DNA from 3 places in the Priestia sp. 179-F W1.4 NHS genome. Region 1 is predicted to be linked to each of the others. Evidence: riboswitches for the same ligand, from Rfam matches in the RefSeq annotation. Region 1 holds a riboswitch; each other region holds the start of a gene.
The links. Region 1 has a riboswitch for S-adenosylmethionine ahead of ACH0CI_RS05600 (BMP family protein). Riboswitches for the same ligand answer to the same signal wherever they lie in the genome.
Positions count from the first base shown of each region.

Region 2: linked by a shared signal. The riboswitch ahead of ACH0CI_RS12855 (bifunctional homocysteine S-methyltransferase/methylenetetrahydrofolate reductase) and the one ahead of ACH0CI_RS05600 (BMP family protein) in region 1 are both predicted to bind S-adenosylmethionine.
Region 3: linked by a shared signal. The riboswitch ahead of ACH0CI_RS04710 (hypothetical protein) and the one ahead of ACH0CI_RS05600 (BMP family protein) in region 1 are both predicted to bind S-adenosylmethionine.

Region 1 is NZ_JBIQFF010000001.1:1,084,202-1,086,402, forward strand. It holds gene ACH0CI_RS05585 (putative polysaccharide biosynthesis protein) at 1-167, shown strand, start outside; gene ACH0CI_RS05590 (hypothetical protein) at 181-549, shown strand; gene ACH0CI_RS05595 (hypothetical protein) at 640-798, opposite strand; SAM riboswitch class I at 1,142-1,248, shown strand; gene ACH0CI_RS05600 (BMP family protein) at 1,324-2,201, shown strand, end outside.
Region 2 is NZ_JBIQFF010000002.1:458,146-460,346, forward strand. It holds gene ACH0CI_RS12850 (YkvI family membrane protein) at 1-537, opposite strand, end outside; SAM riboswitch class I at 870-980, shown strand; gene ACH0CI_RS12855 (bifunctional homocysteine S-methyltransferase/methylenetetrahydrofolate reductase) at 1,088-2,201, shown strand, end outside.
Region 3 is NZ_JBIQFF010000001.1:920,441-922,641, forward strand. It holds gene ACH0CI_RS04700 (GNAT family N-acetyltransferase) at 1-267, shown strand, start outside; gene ACH0CI_RS04705 (hypothetical protein) at 280-576, opposite strand; SAM riboswitch class I at 698-799, shown strand; gene ACH0CI_RS04710 (hypothetical protein) at 863-1,207, shown strand; gene ACH0CI_RS04715 (DUF1540 domain-containing protein) at 1,308-1,466, shown strand; gene alaP (alanine permease AlaP) at 1,783-2,201, shown strand, end outside.

The sequences.
Region 1 (2,201 bases):
GCAATTATGCTTCTCACTATTTTCTAGAAAATAAGCTGTCTGCATCTTCACTTGCGATTAGCACGTCTTGTATTTCAATAGCTTTAGGTGCTGCTGTGTATCTAGGACTTGGCGTAAAAACAAGTTTAGGGCAATCTGTTGTGTTAAATAGAAGAAAAAGAATGTAAAGGAGAGAAAGAAGTGTCGAAACGATTTGTACTAACCGTAGCCGCTGGAGGATGTATCATAATCTTCGGCGCGCTGCTGCTACTAAACTGGGAAAAGGTGTTTGGAGACTACCGCCCCATTCAAACAGCAACAGCCGTATTCAAGTTAGAAATGGGAAGTCAAGATGTAGCAAAGACTACGGATTCAGATAATGTTCTTTACTATATGGTGAAAAAAGGACATTTAGATGAATATATTCAACTGATGAATGAAAAAGGCTATGTGTTAAAAGAGAAAGATATTGATCATAACCGACTTGTTTTTAACAATGGACAAGAGGATGAGCAAATTTACTACAAGCGCTTTGCTAGGAAGTATACGATGATTGATGGAGAAGGGTAAAAGCCTTCACTTGGAATTACTACATACTAAAATCATTAAAAGAAAACACCACCTTGCGAATAAAAGGTGGCGTTTTTTTGTTAGATTATCTCATCTTAGTTTTACTCTTGCTATCCCTGTTACGACCATACTAGTAATAAAAATAACTATGATTCCAATGTTGGTCGGGGTATCAAAAAATGTTTTTGAAATGGCTAAAGCGATAATAAGCCCAATAGCTATGCCAGATAGTTCTTTCATTAATTTCACCGTTAACACCTCTTAACAATATTACTAAGGAAAAGTCTAACATTATTGGTAAAGTGGTTTCAATTAATAACACATTAACGGAAGAGGTATAATAAAACTTATTTGCTACCACTAAACCCTCTTGACCGTCAACAGATTCAGTATAAGTGCTTTGTGAAGAAGTATAGAATGATTCAAGAAATGAGGTAAAGGCTTTAACTTTTATTTTATATTTTAGTAGACTAAAACCGTATAATCCTATCTGTTTTTAAAGTTTTTTTGCGTAAAAAAGAAAAATAATATTGACAATTGTTGAAAAACTATTAATATTGACTATATTACATAAAATAAATAGCTATTGTTTTCCTTATCAAGAGAGGTGGAGGGACTGGCCCTGTGAAACCCGGCAACCGCTGTCTATGACAGAATGGTGCCAAATCCTTAAGAACAGTATGTTCTTGAAGATGAGGAAGAGACGTTTGGTTAACGAGCTCTTCCTTTATATAAAGGAAGAGCTTTTTTTATATTATAGGGGGAGTAAGTTAAATGAAGAGATTTCTTATTTTAGCAGTTGCGCTTGTACTACTCGTAACTGGCTGTCAGTCAAAAAGTACAAAAAGCAGTGGAAGTGAAGAGAAAGGAAAGAAGCGAATTGCTCTTGTTTTGCCTGAAAAGATTGGAGTTAACCCGTTTTTTCAGCAAATGGATGATGGAGCAAAGCGCGCTGGGAAGAAGTATAACATTGATGTAAAGACAATTGAATCTACGGACCAAGCAGCCATTGAAAGTAATTTGCGTGCTGCGGTAGCCGAAAATTATGACTTGATTATTACATCTTCTTTTGAATCCGAAGATGCGTTGAAAAAAGTAGCTCAAGAAAATCCGCAGCGTCAATTTGCGATTATTGATACAGTGGTCGATTTACCAAATGTAAGAAGCGTTGTATTTCGTGAGCAAGAAGCTTCATATTTATTAGGAGCAGCGGCAGGATTGATTACGAAAACGAATAAAGTAGGAATGGTTGCAGCTGATGATATTCCATTATTAAAAAAATGGACGGTAAGTTTTAAAGAAGGATTACAATCAACAAATCCAAAAGCAGAGTTTCTAGTAAACTATGTTGGAAGCTTCTCTGATCCAGCTAAAGCAAAAGAACTTGCTATTTTACAAGCTTCAAAAGGCGCTGATTTTATCGCCGGAGCATCAGCAGTAGGCGACTTGGGTGTATTTGAAGCAGCAAAAGAAAAAGGTTTTTATACGGCAGGACAAGATATTGACCGTACGGAAGTAGATCCTGAGCATATCGTTTTATCGCAGTTAAAAGGATCTGATGCAGCTGCTTATGAAACGGTAGAAGCACTCGCAAATGACAAATTTAAATCGGGCGTAGTGACATACGGCTTAAAAGAAAAAGGTGTTGGGTT
Region 2 (2,201 bases), on a different contig from region 1:
CTGTGTGACGAGCGTTAAGTCTGGCTTCGTTTGAATCAGTGAGAAATAGCTGACATTTGGCACAAAGATGATAAAAGCAAATGAAAGCATCATCGGCACAACAAGAGAATTAACCATTAAAATACCGTTAATTCCTCTTGCGATAAATATATAAGTTAAAACAATTGTACAAATCATCCCAACAGGAGGCCACAGCCCGAACTGTTCTTTTCCTATTGCCCCCGTACTCGCCAGCATGACTGAAGTTACTCCAAATAAAATGACGATCATTACACCGTTTACCGCTTTTCCAAGTACATCACCAAATAAATATGTATTAAGCTGCTGATAAGAAGAAGCCCCAATTGCGTGCGAAAGCAGCATCATTTTCGAACCTAGCCAAATAAAAAACAAGCCGCTGACCAAAATTCCAACCATTCCAAGTTCGCCGTACTGTGTAAAAAATTGAACAATTTCCTTGCCTGTTGCAAAACCGGCTCCTACAACGGTTCCTACATACGTAGCAGCAACCTGCAGCGTGAGTTTCCACCTTTTCATGCCCATCACCCTTCTACCCTTCATAGTTCACTATATGTAGAAACGGTTAAAAAAAGACGAGCCTTTTATATGTAAATCCTCGCCTCACCCGATGCTGTTCCTTTTTCGTTTTTTTATTTCCTTCTTGTTTTTTTCATAAAAACCCTTTATCCCTTAACATAACGGCAGTTTTCAAACAAAATATACGGATATTTTCCCTTTAGCTTTTAAATTTTCCTCAATATTTGCTGGAAATTCACAATTTACTGTTGTATAATTTCTAAAAATCAGATAAATTATTAAATAAGTATTCTTTCTATTTAAAAAAATATGTTTCAATTATATACAATTGATTCTTATCATGAGAGGTGGAGGGACTGGCCCTTTGAAACCTCAGCAACCAGTCGTTAGAGACATGGTGCTAAATCCAGCAAGCAATTAATTTATTGCTTGGAAGATAAGAAGGCGAAAAAAGTCTTCTTCTTAAGAAGACTTTTTCTATTTTATCGGCATATTGCATAAAACGAATCACTCGTGAAATAGAAGCGGAACAATTTAAGGAGGTTTTGACATGGGGTTACTTGAAGATTTAAAGTCTAAAATTTTAATTGGGGATGGTGCCACTGGTACCCTCCTTTACTCACACGGTATTGACAGCTGTTTTGAAGAACTAAACATCACCAAACCAGAAGAGGTTTCTCGTATTCACAGAGCCTATGTAGAAGCTGGTGCAAACGTTATTCAAACAAATACGTACGCTGCTAATTATCAAAAACTTGCCCGTTATGGATTAGAAGATTCAGTCAAAGACATCAATGTTGCTGGTGTAAAATTAGCGAAACAAGCCGCAAAAGATCAGGCTTACGTGGTTGGTACACTCGGCGGAATTCGTTCTTTCCAAAAAAATGCTATTAGTTTAGAAGAGGTTAAGCGGAGCATTCGTGAACAAATGTTTTGGCTTTTAAATGAAGGCGTGGATGGCCTTTTATTTGAAACATACTATGATTTCGAAGAATTAAAGACCGTTCTTACACTGGCAAGAAAAGAAACGGATAAGCCTATTATTACCCACGTTTCCCTGCATGATATTGGCGTACTGCAAGATGGCCGTCCTTTAGCAGATGCATTAAAAGAATTAGAAGACTTGGGAGCAGATGTTGTCGGGCTAAACTGCCGTTTAGGTCCTTACCATATGATTCAGTCTCTTGAAGAAGTACCGCTTCCTGATCGTGCTTTCTTATCTGCTTACCCTAATGCCAGCCTTCCGGCGTATGTGGAAGGCAAGCTGGAATATGAAACGAATGAAGACTACTTTGTAGAAAGCGCGCGTTTATTCCGCGAACAAGGGGTTCGCTTAATTGGAGGATGCTGCGGTACAACACCAGCTCACGTACGCGCCATGTCGTCTGCCTTAAAAGACCTGCCTCCAATTACAAGCAAAGTCGTTAAAATGAGACCTGCCGTTACGGTTCAAGAGCGTGAGCAGCAGGATAAACCTCATATGCACGAAATTGTGAAGAAGCGCCGCTCGGTTATCGTCGAGCTGGATCCGCCTAAACAGCTTGGTCCGACGAAATTTTTAGAAGGCGCAAAAGCACTTGATAAAGTCGGCGTAGATGCTATTACATTAGCTGATAATTCTCTTGCCTCACCTCGCATCAGCAACTTGGCAATGGCAACACTGA
Region 3 (2,201 bases), 160 kb from region 1:
GGCTGGGTTTTTGTCGGTCCATCTGCCGACTTCTTTTCAAAAGCAGAAATTGGCTTTATCTACGAGTTATATGTTTTACCAGAATACCGCGGGCAAGGTCTAGCCAAGCCGTTAATGCAAAAAGCAATTGATGAATTGTCTATCAAAGGATACCCTGAAATCAGACTCAGCGTTCATGCTGGGAATTTTGCACAGCATGTGTACCGTGAACTTGGATTTGTAGATAAACAAATATCAATGAGCCTACAGGTGGCAAAACGTCCGTAATGTTGGTGAATGTCAGCGAGTCCATAAAACATAAGATGTTATACATGCGATGAGGTTCGGTAATGAAAGTAAAAGTAAATAAGTAGCCCAAACGGCGCCTTTATCTAGTACTTCAACAGCTCCTCTACCTGTATGATCTGAGGAGGGGGGATCTTCAAGTGCGTTCATAATCAAAGCCGCTGCTGCTAAAATAATCCCTCCAATGCTTCCGGTTGTTTTGACAATTGCAATATGGAAAGTAGATGAAAAAGCAATGCTGAGAAGCAGCAGCAAGCTTCCCAAAAAAGCAGATAACATATATCGTTTCATGTGCTCACCATCCTTTATGAAAGCATACCATATTTTACTTCTTTTTTCTTTTTATTGAAAAGCTATTGACATAACATATAAAACATATTAGAATAGTCAGAAATAATTTAAAAACGAAATATTCTTATCTAGAGAGGTGGAGGGACTGGCCCTTTGAAGCCTCAGCAACCACAATTATTGAATGGTGCTAATTCCAGCATAGCCTAGCTCTGACAGATAAGAAGAGGAATCTTTTTCTATGATGAAATCCTCTTCTTAGGAAGAAACATTTCGTATAGAAAAGGTGATGACATTGAAAAATACACAACAGGCGCTAAGCGTTGATGATTATTTAGATCTATACTTGTTAGCAAAAGAACTAAAAGACGAAACGTGGCAGCAGGAAATTTTAGCCGCGCTAAAAACGAAGCAAAATCGTTCATTTGAAGACAAACAATCCGCACTCGTTCAAGAAATATGGGAAGATTTTAAACAGTTAAATGAAGATATTTCTTTTACGTATCGCTTAATTCAAGAAGAGCCAACTAATGAACAGTTTCAAGTTAAATTAAGGAACTTGAGAGAACGGCGGATCACGCTGAGTCGTGAATTATATTTAGCTAAAAAACAGTATGTTGAACACACGCAGTAAAAGGATCCGCTTGATAAACAAGCGGTTTTTTTGCATGTAAATGTTAGAAGCGTTCTATTTCGGGTAGTAAATAGATAAGACAAAAAAAGGAGGGATAACAGTGGCCCAAGGTGTATTATGTGAAGTGAATGAGTGCATGTATTGGAAATCGGGAAATAAATGCAGTGCAGAGTCCATTTACGTTGTGAGTCCTGAAAGTAGTCACCATGTTTCTGAAACGGAAGAACCTGGCTGTAAAACTTTTGAACCCGCGAGATAAATGCTAGTTTTATAAAAAAGCATAAAATGAACGATGCGCTGACGGAGTTGAGTCGGCGTTTTTCTATTTTTTAAAAAATACTATTACTTAGGTGCGATAATAAATACATAGTAAAAAAGCAGTGTCTACGTCTAATTGTGCGTTTAAACAAAATGATACGATAATTTTTTTGTTTTTCGACAAAAGAAAAACGAGAGAAAGGTGATAGAATAAAAATATACAGCCTAGCTGACTTTTAGCATAAATTTATATGAAAGCGCTAACAAAAAAGCTGTATTCATCTCGTTTTGACAGATTGGAAAAAGGGGAGACGTTTATGCAGGGGAAAACTCAGGGGAAAGAATTGAAACGCGGGTTAGAAGAAAGACATGTGACGCTGATGTCCTTAGGAGCAGCCATAGGGGTAGGGCTGTTTCTTGGATCTGCATCTGCTATTAAATTAGCAGGGCCGGGAATATTATTGGCGTATGGATTTAGCGGAATGATTATGTTTTTTATTATGAGAGCACTTGGAGAAATGGCGATTCAAAAACCTGTTGCAGGTTCATTCAGCAAGTACGCGCGCGACTATTTAGGGCCCCTTGCTGGTTATCTAACAGGTTGGAACTACTGGTTTTTATGGGTTGTAACATGTATGGCTGAAATTACAGCCGTTGGTATTTATATGGGATATTGGTATCCGGATGTACCAAACTGGATTTGGGCGTTATCGGCGCTTGTCATCATGACAACAGT